Regions from separate parts of the Neisseria animalis genome, predicted to be linked through region 2. Evidence: predicted binding sites of a transcription regulator. Region 2 holds the regulator's gene; the other holds the start of a gene.

Region 1 (9,477 bases), 120 kb from region 2:
ATCGAAAACCAATCCAAGCCGTATCATGCCGTCTGCAAATCCGGCCTTTCTCCATACCCCTGTTTTGCAGACGGCATGATATACCCGTTTCGATTCAAATGGCCAAAACAGCAAGCCGCAGGCAGCACAAAGTCATACAACCAAGCGCGGCAACACCCTCTCAAACCAAATCACCACACAACCAAACGCCATACAACCAAACACCATACAAAACAATACCGCCCTGCCCGCATTTCTTCCACACTGATTGTGTTTAACGCGCCAACTACCCGTCCAAACCGACAAATTCAAACTGCTTGCCATCATACCGCAAAATAGAAGGTTGGTCTTTCTTCCAGTCGCCCAACACAATCCGCTGCCACCCTGCTTCATGATGGATATTCTGGCGGTGGGTATGTCCGTGTATCAACAGCTTCACGCCGTATCGCCGCACCGTATCTTCAGTAAACTGAAGATTAACGTCCATAATCTCCGCCATTTTCTGCCGCTGCTCTTTTTGGCTGACCGCACGGATACGGTGTGCAACGGCCAAGCGCCAAGACAAAGGCAGCAGCAGAAATAATTTTTGCAGCCATTTCTGCTGCACTTTGCGGCGGAATGCCTGATAACGCACATCATCGGTACACAGCGTATCGCCGTGGCACAATAAAATCTTATTGCCGAACGCTTCGACAAGCTGATACTCCGGCAGCAGCGTCATTCCCGCTTCCACAGCAAAACGCTCACCAATCAGAAAATCCCGATTACCGTGGATAAAATAACACGGCACGTTTTGTTCCTTTAATTTGCAGACGGCCTGTTTGACCGCATCAATCACTGCCGACTGCTCGTCATCGCCAATCCAAAAATCAAACAAATCCCCCAATATATAAACCGCTTGAGCCGTACGCGCCCTGCCCGCCATAAAGCGGACAAACAAATCAGTCAGATCGGAACGCGCCTCGCTCAAATGCAAATCAGCAATAAAATAAATCGGTTTCATGATGATTCCTGTTAACAAAGCAAGCGGAAGAAATATAGCCGAATCGCACAACATGATACAGCATTGCAACACCCTGTCCACAGCAGGGGCTTGAGCAAACTGCCGGAGCAGCAAGTCCGCCGCCACATACTATCCGTACCGCCTGAGGCTTGGCCGCTTTGCCTTATTTGACACGGCTCAACGATTGCAGCCGGCCCGATGTTTGCCTATTGTAGGCCAATCTCCTGCCAAACAAAACGGCATAAAAAAATCCCTGCAAGCATTGCAGGGATTTTTGGAATTTGGCACGCCCACGGGGAATCGAACCCCGGTTACCGCCGTGAAAGGGCGATGTCCTAACCGCTAGACGATGGGCGCGGAAATTTTCAAATGGCGCACCCGGAGCGATTCGAACGCCCGACCCTCTGGTTCGTAGCCAGATACTCTATCCAACTGAGCTACGGGTGCGCTGTAAGAAAGATTGAATTATAGGGTTAGCGGAAAATCCTGTCAAGCATTAAACTGGAAAATTCTCAAAAAAAGTGTAGAATGCGCGTTTGCCTGTTGAATTTAAAGGAAAAGAAATGGCGCACAATTCGCGTTGGCCGAAGCTGGCTGCCGCTTCCGCCCGCTTCGGTCTGCCCGTCGCGGTTGTCGACTTGGAAACAACCGGCGGCAATTTCCAACAAGACCGGATTACCGAAGTCGCCATCATGCGTTTTGAGCAGGGCAAGGCAAAGCGATATGAATGGCTGGTCAACCCGCAGCAGCCGATTTCGCCCTTTATCGAAAACCTGACCGGCATTAATGATGCGATGGTTGCCGATGCGCCTTGTTTCCAACAGCTTGCCCCAAGCCTCCTGCCGCTGCTGCGCGGTGCGCTGCTGATTGCACACAACAGCCGCTTCGACCATACTTTCCTACGCAATGAGTTCCAACGCGCGGGCATTCCATTTTCCGCCCCTGCTTTGTGTACCGTACAGCTTTCACGCCGTCTGTATCCCCAGTTTCACAAACACAATCTCGACAGCATCATCGAACGCTTCCAGATTTCGGCAGAACAACGCCACCGCGCCATGACCGATGTCTTGGCTTTATGTGATTTTTTGGAACACAGCCTGCAGGAAAAAAACAGTACCGACTGGGAAAACCAATGCCGCGCCCTCATGAACCCGAAAATGCTGCCGACTTGGCTGCCCGATGCGCTGGCACAACAGCTATATGCCCTCCCAGACAGCGAAGGCGTTTTGGTGTGGCTGGATACATTCGGCCAAGCGCAGGCGGTTGAGGCACACAACCGCGCCTATTCGGAAACCGCCTCGCTGCTGCATTCCAAAAAAGTACCGCCTTATATGCAATCGGCCGCCTCCGTGCGCTTCCTGCCCGCGCTCGGTAGTCTGCATACCTTGTGGCTCAAAGCTCAGGCCATGCAGGAATACCGCATCATGCCCTCCGAATCTTTACGTACGTTCAGCACGGTACACTTCGCGCCCGATGAACACGGCGCATTACAAGCGCGGATTGTGCCGTTGAAAAACGGCAGCCGCCCCGTCCGCCCCTACGGTTTTTTCCTGCACAAAAAAGCCGCCAAACGCGCCTTGTCGGAGTGGGCGCACACACACCAGCTCTGCCCCGACACCTTGAACATTCTGCCGACCAACCATGCCAAAGGCGTACCCTGCCCCGTTCAGGCTGTCGGCCAATGCAACGGTGCCTGCCAAACTGCAGACGGCATCAGCCGTCAAAACGAACGCATCCGGGAGCTGGCGGTACTGCTGCCCGTTGCCGATTGGGGTCATGCACACGCAATCGAAATCACCGAGTCGAACCCCGTTTCCGGCAACAGCCTCACGTTCACCTGTGCCGGCGGTGCATTATCCCTCCCCGACGGAAGTTGGTATTTCGACGAAACGCTGCCGGGTATTCTGAAAAGCAAATTCAAACAAGGCCGTGAAGCGGTGCGAATCATTGCATAAGCCGTTTTACAGACGGCATGATGAAGGCCATACAGCGCCTTTCATACATTTTCCGGCCCGAACTGCTATGATTCCACTATAATAAACATCAATATTTCCCGAACAAGCCGTCTGCAAACCGGAGCTTTCCCAATCATGTGGCAAACCCTACAACAATGGCTGGCTGCCGTTCCCGTCAGCAGCGAGATTATCCAATCCGTACTGATGATTATTTCCCTGCTGGCATTACGCAGCATACTGCTGAGCGCGCATTTCCGCAGCCATCCCGAATTGGAATTAGAAAGCAAACGCCGCTCGCTGGTGGTCAGCCGCAATTTGACGCTGATTCTCATTTTGCTCGGGCTGGCCATGATTTGGGCCGCGCAAATCCAATCGCTCGCCTTATCCATGCTTGCGGTTGCCGCTGCCATAGTATTGGCCACCAAAGAGCTGATTATGTGTTTGTCGGGCAGTTTGCTCCGAGCGGTGACCAAACAGTATTCCGTAGGCGACTACATCGAAATCAACGGTATGCGCGGCAGAGTGGTCGACATCAACCTGCTGAACACCTTAATGATGCAAATCGGCCCCAATGCCTTAGTCGGCCAGCTTTCAGGGCAGACTCTTTCCTTCCCCAACAGCCTGCTACTGAGCCATTCCGTGCGGCGCGACAACATTCTCGGCCCCTTCGTTATCCATACCTTGGAAATCCCCGTACCCGTCCACTTGGATTCCGATGCCATCATTCCGCCGCTGAAAACCATTCTCGAGCCGATGTGCCAACCGCATATCCAAAATGTTTCCCGCTATCTGAAAAACGTCCAAACCGAAAAACTCTTCATCACCCCCGCCGCACAGCCGCGCATTACACGCGTACCGTTCGATGACAAAGTCTATAAAATCATCGTGCGCTTTGCTGCGCCGGTAGAAAAACGCTTGGAAATCCAGCAGGCGGTGCTGGACGAATTTCTGCGCGTACAATACCGCCTGCTGAACCCGAGCAGCAACTGAATACGCATTTTGCAGACGGCATAACCTCGCCGCGTACACAAAAATTAACGCAACAGCAGAGCTTAATTGCAAGCCCTGCACTTCCAATCTCCTCTTTCCGCCCCATATAGACCCCATCAGAGGGCAAAATATAGTCGAATAAAATAAGAATGAGACAAGGCAGCGAAGTCGCAGACAGTACACATAGTACGGCAAGGCAAAGCAACGCTGTATCATTCTTATTTTAAATGACTATACATTTGTTTCCTACCCCAACACACCACACAAAGGATTCCCATGACCGACAATATCCTGTTAAACCTCGGCGACGAGCCGCGTTTCGACGAAATCAAAACCGGACACATCAAACCCGCACTGCAAACCGCGATTGCAGAAGCGCGCGCGCAAATCGCCGACATTAAAAAAGAAGCCGATACCACTTGGCTCAACACAGTGGAACGCCTGACCGACATTACCGAACGCGTCGGCCGCATTTGGGGCGTGGTCGCGCATTTGAACTCCGTGGTCGACACCCCCGAACTGCGGGCGGTGTACAACGAACTTATGCCCGAAGTCACCCTCTTTTTCACCGAAATCGGCCAAGACATCGGATTGTACGAACGCTTCAAAGCCATCAAAGCCGCCCCCGAATTTGCCAAGCTGTCGGACGCACAGCAGACCAAACTCAACCACGACCTGCGCGATTTCGTATTGAGCGGCGCGGAGCTGCCGCCCGAACAGCAGGCCGAACTGGCGGCACTGCAAACCGAAGGCGCGCAGCTTTCCGCCCAATTCTCACAAAACGTACTCGATGCGACCGATGCGTTCGCCCTCTATTTCGACCATGCCGAACCGCTGGCGGGCATTCCCGAAGACGCGCTGGCGATGTTTGCCGCCGCCGCTGAAGCAGAAGGCAAAAACGGCTACAAAGTCGGCCTGCAAATGCCCCACTATATTGCCGTGATGACTTATGCCGACAACCGCGGTTTGCGCGAACAGATTTACCGCGCCTACGTTACCCGCGCCAGCGAATTGAGCAACGACGGCAAATTCGACAACACCGCCAACATCAACCGCACGCTGGAAATCGCGCTGCAAACCGCCAAACTCTTAGGTTTCCGAAATTACGCCGAATTGTCGCTCGCCACCAAAATGGCGGACACCCCCGATCAGGTATTGGCGTTTTTACGCAATCTGGCCGCCCGCGCCAAACCGTTTGCCGAAAAAGATTTGGCGGAAGTACGCACCTTCGCCGCCGAACACTTGGGCTTGGACGACCCGCAGCCGTGGGATTTGACCTATGCCGGCGAAAAGCTGCGCCAAGCCAAATATGCCTTCAGCGAAACCGAAGTCAAAAAATACTTCCCCGTCAGCCGCGTCCTGTCCGGCCTGTTTGCCCAAATCAACCGTTTGTACGGTGTCAACTTCATCGAAAAAAACGTACCGGTCTGGCATAAAGACGTGCGTTATTTCGAATTGGAAAACGGCGGCGCGATTATCGGCGGCGTGTATATGGACCTCTACGCCCGCGAAGGCAAACGCGGCGGCGCATGGATGAACGACTACAAAGGCCGCCGCCGTTTTGCAGACGGCGCGAAAGCCGGCCAAATCCAAACGCCGACAGCCTATCTGGTATGCAATTTCACCCCGCCCGTCGGCGGCAGGGAAGCACGTTTGAGCCACGACGAAATCCTGACCCTCTTCCACGAAACCGGCCACGGCCTGCACCACCTGCTCACGCAAGTGGAAGAGCTCGGCGTATCCGGCATCAACGGCGTGGAATGGGATGCGGTCGAGCTGCCGAGCCAGTTTATGGAAAACTTCGTCTGGGAATACGGCGTACTCGCCGAAATGTCTGCCCATGAAGACGACGGCGCGGCCTTACCGCGCGAATTGTTCGACAAAATGCTGGCGGCGAAAAACTTCCAACGCGGCATGTTCCTCGTGCGCCAAATGGAATTCGCACTTTTTGACATGCTGATTCACAGCGAAACCGATGCAGGCCGTCTGCAAAATTGGGCGGAGGTGTTGCAGCGCGTGCGCCAAGAAGTTGCCGTGGTTCAGCCGCCGGAATACAACCGCTTCGCCCAGAGCTTCGGCCACATCTTCGCAGGCGGCTATTCCGCAGGCTATTACAGCTACGCATGGGCGGAAGTGCTGAGTGCCGATGCTTATGCCGCCTTTGAAGAAAGCGACGATTTGCGTGCCACCGGCAAACAGTTCTGGCGCGAAATTCTGGCCGTGGGCGGTTCGCGCAGCGCGGCGGAATCGTTTCAGGCTTTCCGCGGCCGCGAGCCGAGCATAGACGCATTATTGCGACACAGCGGTTTCGACGGCGAAGCCGCATAACGTGAAATATAGTCATTTAAAATAAGAATGATACAGCGTTGCTTTGCCTTGCCGTACTATGTGTACTGTCTGCGGCTTCGCTGCCTTGTCTCATTCTTATTTTATTCGACTATAAAAGGCCGTCTGCAAAATCGGGTTTCCATTTGCAGACGGCCTTTTTTTGCTTTCAAACACATTTGGCACAGATTATGCTTCCCAAACAACAGCAGCTTTATCCATAGTAAAACAGCAAACCGAGTTTCATTATCAAAGCTATTGAAAAACCCAATCAGGTAAATTAAACTCAAGCCATACAAAAACCGATTAGGCCGTCTGCAAAACATCATGGTCGATAAAAATCATCATGCCGCCAGCCTGCAAAGCCGCAGACCGTAGATGAGTGCGACAAAGCGCGGCAACGCAGTATTATTTTTATTTTAAACAACCATACTGCCGGTTTTTGACACATTTTCAAACAAGCGACAATTTTTGTCACAATCTGACAACTGTTTACCCGGGCCGATGCCCGCCGCCACTCAAAAAAAAAAAAACGATTTTTTTATTATTAAAAACAAGTAGTTATAAAAATATTTTTCACATACCAGAACTTTGGCACGATAATTTCTTATATGTACAGTGTCCGATAAGGTTAAAACGGATAGCCCGTGTCGGAAGCTGTATATTCCTTCTAAAAGAGTCTTAACTCACTAAAACGCGCCAAACGCATTACGGATTATTTTTTAAAAACCAATAAGCGCACCCAACGGAGTATCACATGAAAGCTGTCCAAAAGGGCTTTACCATTATCGAGCTGATGATTGCCATCGCCATTGTCGGCGTTCTGACCGTCATCGCCCTGCCCGCCTACCAAGACTACACCGGCCGCGCCCAAGTATCCGAAGCGCTGTCTCTCTTGGAGGCGCAAAAATCGTCGGTAGTCGAATATTATTCGGATAAAGGCGAATGGCCGACCAGCAATTCCGAAGCAGGGATTGCCGAAAACATCGAAGGGCAATACGTTGCCTCGGTAAAAGTCGGCACAAACGGTACCATTACCGCCACCATGAAAAACAGCAACATCAATGTTGACATTCGCGGCAAAACTTTAGAGCTTACTCCCAATGCTCCCGCCACTACCACAACTGAAAGCGGCGCAACTTCCCGAGACGGCGCATTCACTTGGAAATGTACCCCGGGCGCAACCGATGGCGTAAACGAAAAATTCCTGCCATCTGCCTGTCGCTCAACCGGCGAAAATACCGCCACAACACCCGCTCCTTAACAAGCGGCAACCGATTTCTGTTTAGCAGTACCCTATAACAAAAGCAAACACGATTACGTGGAAAACCGGCAAAGGCCGTCTGAATTTCAGACGGCCTTTGCTGCATTTGCAGGCAGTAAAACACGGCTCAACCGTTTACCCGCCCGACCTTATTTTACCGCTCCGCACCACCGCAACCTTATAGGGAATTTTCAAGATTTCCACTATAATGAGACATAACCGTCAGCAAACTTAAAGACAGGCCTCAATACTGTGGCCACTTTATAGTCGAATAAAATAAGAATGAGACAAGGCAGCGAAGCCGCAGACAGTACACATAGTACGGCAAGGCAAAGCAACGCTGTATCATTCTTATTTTAAATGACTATATTTTGAAAGACGGATAATCCCTTATGCAGCAAACGGCCAGTACGCTGCCCGACCGACACATAAGGGATTGGATTAACCATACTGATTTTTTCATACCCAAACCAAGCAGAACGGCAGACAAACAGAGCCTGCCTCCGTAGCCAACGCCCTGCCCTCCCACAACGCCCAACAGAAACGGATTACATCATGAGCGTCGGATTATTGCGCGTGCTTTCCCAGCATCACGTCCTAACCGAAGAGCGTATCGGATACTACACAGCCGCCGCACAATCGGGCAGAGCGGTACTGCCCATGCTTTTTGCAGACGGCATCATCACACCGCGCGCGCTGGGAGAAATGCTTGCCGCCACGTTCAATTACCCGCTGCTCGACTTGCAGCACGTTCCGCGCACCCATATCCTGACCGACATCATTACCGAAGAGCAAATGTTGAAAAACCGCTGCGTACCGCTGTTTCGGCGCGGACACACGGTTTATCTGGCGGTTTCCGATCCTACGCGCATTCAGGATTTCCAAAAAATGGCGTTTGCCGCCGGCGAAACAATGGATTTGGTTATCGTGCGCGATGACCAGTTATCCGCCTTATTGGAATGGCTGGGGCAGCGTTCGACCAGCATTTTGCAAGAAATCCGCCACGAACAGGAAACGGTTCGCGGCACACAGATTTTATACATCGACAACGAAGAGGCCGAAGACGGCCCGATTCCGCGCTTTATCCATAAAACCTTATCCGACGCCATTCAGGCGGGCGCATCGGATATTCATTTTGAATTTTACGAACACATCGCCAGAGTACGTTTCCGCGTGGACGGCCAACTGCGCGAAGTGGTGCAGCCGCCTGTTGCCGTGCGCGGCCAGCTTGCTTCACGAATCAAAGTCATGGCGCATTTGGATATTGCTGAAAAACGTGTCCCGCAAGACGGCCGTATCCAAATTGCTTTTGAAAAAAACGGCCGTCCGATAGACTTCCGTGTCAGCACTTTGCCAACGCTGTTTGGCGAAAAAGTCGTGATGCGGATTTTAAATTCCGATTTGGGCGATTTGAATATCGATACCTTGGGCTTGGAGCCGTTTCAAAAAGATATGCTGCTCGATGCCATCGGCCGTCCTTACGGCATGGTGCTGGTTACCGGCCCGACCGGTTCCGGCAAAACCGTATCGCTTTATACCTGCCTGAACATTCTGAATACGGAGAAAGTCAATATCGCCACGGCTGAAGATCCGGCAGAAATCAACCTGCCCGGCATCAATCAAGTCAATGTCAACGACAAACAAGGACTGACGTTCGCCTCCGCGCTGCGCGCTTTCCTTCGCCAAGACCCCGACATCATCATGGTAGGGGAAATCCGCGATTTGGAAACTGCCGACATCGCCATCAAAGCCGCGCAAACCGGCCACATGGTGTTTTCCACCCTCCATACCAACAATGCGCCCGCCACTTTGTCGAGGCTGCTGAATATGGGCGTTGCCCCGTTCAACATCGCCAGCTCCATCAGCCTGATTGTGGCGCAACGCCTGCTGCGCTGCTTATGCCCGCACTGTAAAAAAGCCGTTGCCCGTCCGCCTAATACCGTATTGAAGCAGGCCGGATT
Region 2 (9,477 bases):
CTCATGCCCAAGCCGTGGCGGCCGCCGATGCGGTTGGCTTCGAGGAAGAGTTCTACCGGGTCGGCAAATTCTTTGCCGTTCAAAGCGACGGGTACGCCTTCTTCAAAGCGCACGGTCACTTCTTCCGGTTTCACTTCGACGTTTTCGTCCCAGAAGGCTACGCCCATAATCGGTTTGACGATTTTGATGCCGCTGTTCAGAAATTCCAAATCTTTGGCTTCGTGGGTAGCACCCAGCATATTCGAATCGGTGGAGTAAGCTTTTTCCACCGACATTTTGTAGTTGAAACCGTTGGTAATCAAAAATTCGCTCATTTCGTGGCGGCCGCCCAGTTCGTCGATAAATTGCTGGTCGAGCCACGGTTTGTAGATTTTCAGCGCAGGGTTGGTCAACAGGCCGTAGCGGTAGAAACGCTCGATATCGTTGCCTTTGTAGGTAGAACCGTCGCCCCAGATGTTGACATCGTCTTCCTTCATGGCCGATACCAGCATGGTGCCGGTTACGGCGCGGCCTAAAGGCGTGGTGTTGAAATAAGCGATACCGCCGGTGGCAACGTGAAACGCGCCGCATTGGATGGCAGCGATGCCTTCGTGCGCCAGCTGGCTGCGGCAGTCAATCAGACGCGCCTGTTCCGCGCCGTACTCCATGGCTTTTTTCGGAATCGCGTTGTAATCGTCTTCGTCGGGCTGGCCGAGGTTGGCGGTGTAGGCATAGGGCAGCGCGCCTTTGAGTTTCATCCACAACAGCGCGGCGGAAGTATCCAAGCCGCCGGAGAAGGCGATGCCGACTTTTTGGCCGACAGGCAGATTTTGCAGAATGGTATGGTTTTGGCTCATGGGGAATCCTTGGCAAATCGCAGTCTGCCGCCGTTGCCGCACAGGCGGGAACAGCGGGAATCCGGCGATTTTCAGTCGGGTGGGCAAATCCTCAAGCGAATGAGGGCAATAGTAAAAGAGTTATTATAATGAAACCGTTGACAATCCGCTAGGTTGGTAGGATAAAGAAGAGGTTCGGACAGTCGGAGCGGGTGGGTTTCCCGACCATACTTTGTTTTGCAGACGGCCTTAGAAAGAAAAAACATGAATACGGCATTCAATCTCATTATTATTGGTGATGAAATCCTGCACGGTACGCGCACGGACAAACATTTTGCGTTTTTCAAATCGATGCTGGAGCAGCACGGCCTCAAGCTCAATCAGGTACAGTATCTGCCTGATGAACCCGATTTGCTGACCAAGCAACTGCACCGCAGTTTTGCAGACGGCCTGCCGACTTTTGTAACAGGCGGTATCGGCGCAACGCCGGACGATCACACGCGGCAGGCGGCGGCAGAGGCTTTGGGTGTGCCGCTGGTGCGCCATGCGGAAGCGGCTGAAATCATCGACGGCGTTACCTTGGGGCGCGGCGAGGGGTTGGATTCTGCCGAACACCGCCGGCGGCTGATGATGGCGGATTTTCCCGAAGGGGCGGCGCTGATACCTAATCCGTTTAATAAGATTGCCGGTTTTTCGGTTCGGGAGCATTATTTCTTGCCCGGTTTTCCGGTGATGGCGCACCCGATGGCGCAATGGGTGTTGGATACTTATTATGCCGACCGCTTCCATCAAACCGCGCGCGGCAGCCGCCATGTATATGTGTTCCGCCAGCCCGAATCGCGGATTGCGCCGCTGATGCAGTGGGTGGAGGAGCATTATCCCGAAATCCGCTCGTTCAGTCTGCCGAGCGTGGGTTGGACGAATGCAGACGGCCAAACCGTTGCGCCGCATATTGAGTTTGGTATCAAAGCCGAGGGTGCGGCGGTGGCGCAGTTGGACGGGGCATGGGAAGCCTTACTGGAAAAGCTGCATGACTTGGGTGCGGAATGGAAAGACAGGGCGGAATAAGGCCGCTGTTTGCCGCCGTCTTTCCCGATGTGCCGACTATTTTTACATTTTCAGACGGCTGTTGCGTACGAACATGATAAAATGCCGTCTGCAAAAGTCTGCCGTCCGTATCTGCCGAACAGTATTTTGCAGACGGCCTTGATGTGTGATTCGTGGCCGCGGCAGGCTGAAATTGATTCAGGATATGTTATGCAAACCCTTACGCCGGAATTGCGCGCGCGCGCCGAAAAAATCAAACTGCTGGTTCTCGATGTGGACGGGGTGCTGACCGACGGCCGTATCTATATCCGCGACAACGGCGAAGAAGTCAAATCCTTTCACACGCTGGACGGGCACGGCTTGAAAATGTTGCAGGCAAGCGGTGTACAGACGGCCATCATTACCGGCAGGGACGCGCCGTCTGTTGGGCTGCGTGTGCAGCAGCTCGGCATCAATTATTATTTCAAAGGCATACACAACAAACGCGCCGCCTATGCCGAATTGCGCGCGCAAGCGGGTGTGGCGGAACACGAATGTGCCTTTGTCGGCGATGATGTAGTGGATTTGCCGGTAATGGTGCGCTGCGGACTGCCTGTTGCCGTACCCGAAGCACATTGGTTTACATTGCAGCACGCGGCTTATGTAACCAACCGTCCGGCAGGCAAGGGCGCGGTGCGCGAAGTGTGCGATCTGATTATGCAGGCACAAGGAACGCTTGAGCTTGCTTTGCAAGAGTATGTGAAATGAAAATACGTTGGCGGTACGGCATAGCGTTTCCACTGGTGCTGGCGGTGGCCTTGGGCGGTTTGTCCGCATGGCTGGGGCGCATCAGTGAAATCCAAACCGAAGAAGTCAAACTCAATCCCGATGAGCCGCAATATGCCATGCAGGTTATTGACGGCAGGCATTTTGACGAACAAGGCCGTCTGAAAGAGCACCTGACTGCCGAAACCGCATGGCAGCTTCCCGAAAGCAAAGAAGTACATTTCGGTATGCCCAAGCTGCTGGTCTATGCAGACGGCAAGCTGCTGTATCAGGTAGACAGCCGTTTGGCGGCATACCATACCGACAGCAAACAGGTATGGTTCGAGCAGGATGTGGTGATGAATAAAACCGCCGAAGCCGACCGCCCCGCAGGAGTGGTGAAAACCGACAAGCTGCACGTCGATACCGAAACCCGCTTTGCCAGCACCAAATCGCCCGTTGAGTTTGAATACGGCCGGTCGCACGGTTCGTCCGTGGGCATGACTTACGATTACGAAAAAGGTCTGCTGACCTTACCTTCACGAGTGAAAGCAACGATTTATGATGTCAAAAATCTATAAAGCCGCCGCATTGGTTTTGATTTCCGCCGCCGCGCCCGCGTTTGCCCTGCAAAGCGACAGCCGGCAGCCGATTCAGATTGAAGCCGACCAAGGTATGCTGGACCAAGCCAACCAAACCACTACTTTCAGCGGCAACGTCATCATCAGACAGGGAACCATCAACATCAATGCCGACAGCGTAACCGTTGCCCGCGACGGAAAGGGCAACCAAATCATGCAGGCAAAAGGTTCGCCTGTGCGGTTCAGTCAGACATTGGACGATAACAAAGGTGTCGTCAAAGGACGCGGCAGCCGTGTGGACTACACCTCTGCTAACGGCGTGGTCGTGCTGACCGGCAGTGCGCGGGTCGAGCGCGGCGGTGATGTTGCCGAAGGTTCGGTAATTACTTACAACACCCACAGCGAAGTCTATACCATTGCCGGTCCGTCTAAAACGGGCGGTACGAAATCCGCCGCCAAATCCGGCCGCGTGAGTGTGGTGATTCAGCCAAGCAGCGTCGGCAAGCAATAGGCTGTCTGTAAAACGGCAACGCGCCCTTCCAAACGAAATACGGAAAAGCCTCATCATGACTGTTCAAACCAGCCGCCTTGTCGCGCAAAATCTGCAAAAAAGTTTCAAAAAACGCCAAGTCGTCAAAAACTTCTCGCTTGAAATCGAGAGTGGGGAAGTCATCGGCTTGCTCGGGCCGAACGGCGCAGGTAAAACCACCAGCTTTTACATGATTGTCGGGTTGATTGCTGCCGATGCGGGCAGTGTAACCTTGGACGGCAAGGAGTTGCGCCATCTGCCGATACACGAGCGCGCCCGTTTGGGGGTCGGTTATCTGCCGCAGGAAGCATCGATTTTCCGCAAGATGACGGTGGAGCAGAATATCCGTGCCATTCTGGAAATCTGCACGGAAGATAAAAGCAAAATCGGCGAAGAATTGGAAAAACTGCTTGCCGATCTCAATATTGAGCGTTTGCGCCATAATCCCGCTCCCTCGCTTTCGGGCGGCGAACGGCGGCGGGTTGAAATCGCCCGTGTGTTGGCGATGAAGCCGCGTTTTATCTTGCTGGACGAGCCGTTTGCCGGTGTCGATCCGATTGCGGTGATTGATATTCAGAAAATCATCGAATTTCTCAAATCGCGCGGTATCGGCGTGCTGATTACCGACCACAACGTGCGCGAAACCTTGAGCATTTGCGACCGTGCCTACATCATCAGCGACGGTACGGTACTGGCTTCGGGCAAGCCGCAGGACTTGGTGGAAAACGAACAAGTGCGCTCTGTTTATTTGGGCGAGAACTTCAAATACTGATTACAACAGTTTGCTCCGGCTGCGTTGCCGAAAAAAGCAGAAATATGCAGACGGCATAGTAAGAGCGGTGTCGCACATTATCGCACCGGGGCAGTCGAAACCTTGCGGATTGCCGTAATGCCGTCTGCAAAACAGCCGTTTTCTCCAATCATTGTTTTATTGTCGGTTCACGCAAAACAAGACAAGGCCGCAGGAAGTACGGTAAGGTGCGGTAACGCTGTATCGTTTGGTGTGCAACGACTGTATTTTTAAACTCCCATCATGTAGCCATGAATCCCCATTTCGGTTTACAACTCAAACAAACCCAGCAGCTGAACCAGAATTTGCAGCAGGCATTGCGTGTGTTGCAGCTGTCGAGTATTGACCTTGAGCGCGAAGTGGAAGACTGGCTTCAGGAAAATCCTTTGCTGGAGCGTGAAGAGGGGGAGACCGCGCCCGAAGCGGATTGGGGCAAACTTACCGCGTCAAGGGGCGCAGGCCGTCTGCATTCCGAAGATTTTGAAGACGAATGGCTGAATATTGCCGGCGAGGAAGACTTTTACGGCTATCTGCACGCTCAAGTATGCGAACACCCCTTATCCGAGCGGGAAGCCGGTTTGGTGCATATCCTGATTGATTTTCTGGACGAACAGGGCTATCTGACCGAACAGGCCGCCGATATTATCGAACATACCCCGCTGGACTGGATGCTTGATGAAGAAGATGTTCATCAGGCCGTAGATGCTTTGCAGGCTTTCGATCCGCCCGGCGTGGCCGCTTCGGGGTTAACCGAGTCGCTGATGTTGCAACTGATGCGGTTGCCTGCCTCGCCGGAACGCCGTCTTGCCGCCCGTCTGGTTCAAAATCATTTCAGCGAATTGGGTAAAAACCGTGCCCAAAATATCAAGCGTTTCCGCAAACTGTTTCCGCAAGCGGACAGCAGTACCATTCAGACGGCTTTGGATTTGATTGCTTCGCTGCGTCCTTATCCTGCTTACGGTTTTGCCGTGCAGGAGCCGACTGCCTATATCAGACCCGATGTTTGGGTAAAAGAAGACAAAGACGGCTGGAAAGTGGTCAGCAATGAAGCCGCATGGCCGAGAATCAGGCTGAATCAGGAATATTGCGACCTGTTTAAAGATACCGACGATGTCTCGCCCGAATGGAAAGAAAAGCTGAACGAGGCGCGCCAGAAGGTCAACAGCCTGCTGTTGCGCGAAAGTACCGTAGTGCGTTTGGCAGAGTATATTGTTGAACGCCAGCAGGATTTTTTCATGTTTGGCGAAATCGGCATGACTCCGCTGCTGCTCAAAGATGCCGCCGCAGAATTGGGCGTGGCGGAAAGTACCGTTTCCCGCGCCGCCAACCAAAAATATTTAGCTTGCCCGCGCGGATTATTTGCGTTACGCTATTTCTTCACACAGGCAGTCAATGCCGATGCGGACGGCGAAGGAGTCAGCCAAGAAGCCGTGAAAGCCATTATCGTGCAGTTGGTGGAAAATGAAAACGGCAGCAAGCCTTATTCCGATGAGGCATTGGCGCAACTGCTCAAACAGCAGGGCATTTCCATCGCCCGCCGCACGGTTGCCAAATACCGAGAATTGTTGGATATTCCGCCCGCGCATAAGCGCAAAGCAGGCGGATAGCGATAAGCGTTTCCCGTCCGTTTTACGGATTTACCCAAACGAAGGAGCTGTATCATGAACCTGAAAATTACCGGTTTGAATTTCGATGTTACCGATGCCATCAAAAACTATGTTGGCGACAAATTGGAACGCATCAACCGCCATGCTGCCAACGTAATTTCCGTAACGGTTACGCTCTCTGTGGAAAAAATCAACCAAAAGGCCGAAGCGGATTTACATCTTGCCGGTAAGGATTTGCACGTTGAAGCGGTGGAGCAGGATATGTATGCCGCGATTGACGTATTGATGGACAAACTCGACCGCGCGGTGTTGAAACACAAAGAAAAAAGCGGCGATGTCCGCACCGCCCGCCCGAACGTAACGGAATAACAAAACCGTTTGCCGGCCGGCTGCCCCGAAATGAGCGGAACAGCCGGTCGGAACCCATAAAAGGCCGTCTGCAAAATACCGATGTGGTTTTGCAGACGGCCTTTGGTATGAATATCGGCTAAAACCGTTTAATCATGCAGTTCTGCCGCGTGTAAAGTATTTTCCAGCAATGTGGCAATCGTCATCGGGCCGACTCCGCCGGGAACGGGGGTAATCATGCCGGCACGTTCTTTGGCAACATCAAACTCCACATCTCCGCACAGGCTGCCATCTGCCAAGCGGTTGATGCCGACATCGATTACGATTGCGCCGGGCTTGATCCATTCGCCTTTGACAAAGTTCGGAATGCCGACGCCGACCACCAAAATATCGGCCTGTGCGACTTCTTCCGCCAAGTTTTGCGTGGCGCTGTGGCAGACAGTTACCGTAGCGCGGGAGAGCAGCAGCTCGAGGGCTTGGGGTCTGCCGACAATATTCGATGCGCCGACAACAACGGCTTTTTTGCCTTTGGGGTCGACTCCGTAAGACTCCAGCAGCGTCATCACGCCTTTGGGCGTGCAGGGGCGCATCAGCGGCATTTTGACCACCAAACGGCCGACATTGTAAGGGTGGAAGCCGTCCACATCTTTATGCGGCAGAATGGTTTCCAACACCACTTGGCTGTCGATATGCTCCGGCAGCGGAAGCTGTACCAAAATGCCGTCTACTTTCGGGTTGCTGTTGAGCTCGTCAACCAGCTTCAGCAACTCGTCTTGAGTGGTTGAAGCAGGCAGCTCGTAAGAGAGCGATTCGATACCGGATTTTTGGCAGGCCAGTTTTTTATTGCGGACATACACCGCGCTGGCGGGATTGTCGCCGACTAAAATAACGGCCAGACAAGGAGTGTGCAAACCGGCAGCAGCACGTTTTTCTACTGCGGCGGCCACTGCTGCCAGACGTTGTTGGGAGATTTCTTTACCGTTGATGAGTTGGGCGGTCATGTTGTTCTCTGCTTGAAGTCAATGAGGGGAAAATGAAAGATAAAATCCATACTATTTTAACATTTATACCACAGATGTTCACGGACTTTATTTTGCAGACGGCATGGTTTCGGCTAAGATAGATAAAATATGCTTAAATAAATCCTGATTAAAAATAAACAGATAACTTTTTACAGTAAAAAAATTTCCAATAGGTGTTGACGTTGTTTCGAAGTGTCAATATAATTCGGTCTTCTAAGTCGGGGCGTAGCGCAGCCTGGTTAGCGCATCTGCTTTGGGAGCAGAGGGTCGTGAGTTCGAATCCCACCGCCCCGACCACCAGTTTACTTGGTACGAGACGGCATGAGCGCCCGTAGCTCAACCGGATAGAGCACCGACCTTCTAAGTCGGGGGTTACAGGTTCGATTCCTGTCGGGCGTGCCAAAAGTTTACGGTGGCTATAGCTCAGTTGGTAGAGCCCCGGATTGTGATTCCGGTTGTCGTGGGTTCGAGCCCCATTAGCCACCCCAAATAAAAACCCGCATAGCAATATGCGGGTTTTTTCATTATCGGCTGCCGTTGAAGGTATAGTCGAATAAAATAAGAATGAGACAAGGCAGCGAAGCCGCAGACAGTGCACATAGTACGGCAAGGCAAAGCAACGCTGTATCATTCTTATTTTAAATGACTATAATATCGGCTTAAGGTAATAGAAGGATATTATCTGAATATTTGTTTTAAGCTATTATTAAATTTGCTATAATCAATCAGATTTTGCGGATTGTCCGAATGGTACCGAAACAGTACGCCGAAAGCCGTCTGAAAATCCGCTCATTTACCGTAAAGGATAATTATGAGTTTACACAGTGATATTCTCGTTGTCGGCGCAGGGCCGGCGGGTTTGAGTTTTGCTGCTGCACTGGCAGGCAGCGGGCTTTCGGTTACGCTGATTGAGCGCAGTCCGCTGGCTGTTTTGCAAAATCCGCCGTACGACGGCCGCGAAATCGCCTTGACGCATATGTCGCGTGAAATCATGCAGCGCTTGGGCATGTGGGCACTGATTGCGCCGGACGAAATCTATCCCTTGCGTGATGCCAAAGTATTGAACGGGCAATCCGATTACCAGCTTCATTTCCCGCAACCTACCGAAGCACGGGGCGAACCTGCCGACTGTTTGGGTTATTTGATTTCCAATCACAATATTCGCAAAGCCGCTTATGAAGTGGTGTCCAAGCTGGATAATGTTACCATTTTGGCGGAAACGGCCGTAAAAGAAGTGCGGACCAACGACAACAGTGCGGAAGTGGTATTGGAAAGCGGAGAAGTGCTCAGCAGCCGTCTGCTGCTTGCTGCCGACAGCCGTTTCTCGCAGACCCGCCGCCAATTAGGCATTTCATCGGATATGCACGATTACAGCCGTACCATGTTTGTCGGCCGCATGAAGCATACCTTGTCCAACCAGCATACCGCTTACGAATGTTTCCATTATGGGCGGACGATCGCGCTGCTGCCGCTGGAAGAGTACGTTACCAATACCGTGGTTACTATGGATACCGATCAGGCCGACAGTATCCGCAATTTGAGTAACGAAGAATTGGCGGAAATGGTAAAAACCCAGTTGAAAGGCCGCTTGGGCGATATGGAAGTTGTCAGCAGTTTCCACCATTATCCGTTGGTGGGCATGATAGCCCAGCGTTTCTACGGCAAGCGCAGTGCGTTAATCGGAGATGCGGCGGTCGGTATGCACCCGGTTACGGCGCACGGCTTCAACTTGGGTTTGTCCAGCGCGGATATTCTGGCAAAACTGGTGGCCGAAGCCGCGCAGCGTGGACAAGACATCGGTGCGGCATCGTTGCTGGAAAAATACAACAGCAAGCATATGCTGCACGCCCAGCCGCTGTACCACGGTACCAATATGTTGCTGAAGTTGTTTACCAACGAAACCGCTCCGGCCAAATTGCTGCGGGGTTTGGTTTTGCGTGCCAGCAATAATTTCCCGCCATTGAAAAAGCTGATTACCAAGCAGTTGACCGGCT

Evidence for each region. Region 2 encodes sigma-54, which starts transcription at its own class of promoters, with help from an activator protein. Its sites were predicted from a motif close to CTGGCACGCTTCATGCTT; they were not measured.
Region 1: a site for sigma-54 is predicted at 6,844-6,861, ahead of EL111_RS02140 (pilin). Genes of this name have one in related genera too.

The regions. Positions count from the first base shown of each region.
Region 1 is NZ_LR134287.1:445,455-454,931, reverse strand. Features, by position in the region: gene lpxH (UDP-2,3-diacylglucosamine diphosphatase) at 266-982, opposite strand; tRNA gene EL111_RS02165 (tRNA-Glu) at 1,265-1,339, opposite strand; tRNA gene EL111_RS02160 (tRNA-Arg) at 1,353-1,429, opposite strand; gene EL111_RS02155 (3'-5' exonuclease family protein) at 1,546-2,937, shown strand; gene EL111_RS02150 (mechanosensitive ion channel family protein) at 3,073-3,927, shown strand; gene EL111_RS02145 (M3 family metallopeptidase) at 4,204-6,255, shown strand; gene EL111_RS02140 (pilin) at 7,010-7,516, shown strand; gene pilB (type IV-A pilus assembly ATPase PilB) at 8,072-9,477, shown strand, end outside.
Region 2 is NZ_LR134287.1:325,471-334,947, forward strand. Features, by position in the region: gene argG (argininosuccinate synthase) at 1-836, opposite strand, end outside; gene EL111_RS01555 (competence/damage-inducible protein A) at 1,080-1,883, shown strand; gene EL111_RS01560 (KdsC family phosphatase) at 2,073-2,609, shown strand; gene lptC (LPS export ABC transporter periplasmic protein LptC) at 2,606-3,187, shown strand; gene lptA (lipopolysaccharide transport periplasmic protein LptA) at 3,168-3,698, shown strand; gene lptB (LPS export ABC transporter ATP-binding protein) at 3,754-4,488, shown strand; gene rpoN (RNA polymerase factor sigma-54) at 4,758-6,113, shown strand; gene hpf (ribosome hibernation-promoting factor, HPF/YfiA family) at 6,168-6,482, shown strand; gene folD (bifunctional methylenetetrahydrofolate dehydrogenase/methenyltetrahydrofolate cyclohydrolase FolD) at 6,611-7,462, opposite strand; tRNA gene EL111_RS01595 (tRNA-Pro) at 7,703-7,780, shown strand; tRNA gene EL111_RS01600 (tRNA-Arg) at 7,809-7,885, shown strand; tRNA gene EL111_RS01605 (tRNA-His) at 7,896-7,971, shown strand; gene ubiM (5-demethoxyubiquinol-8 5-hydroxylase UbiM) at 8,295-9,477, shown strand, end outside.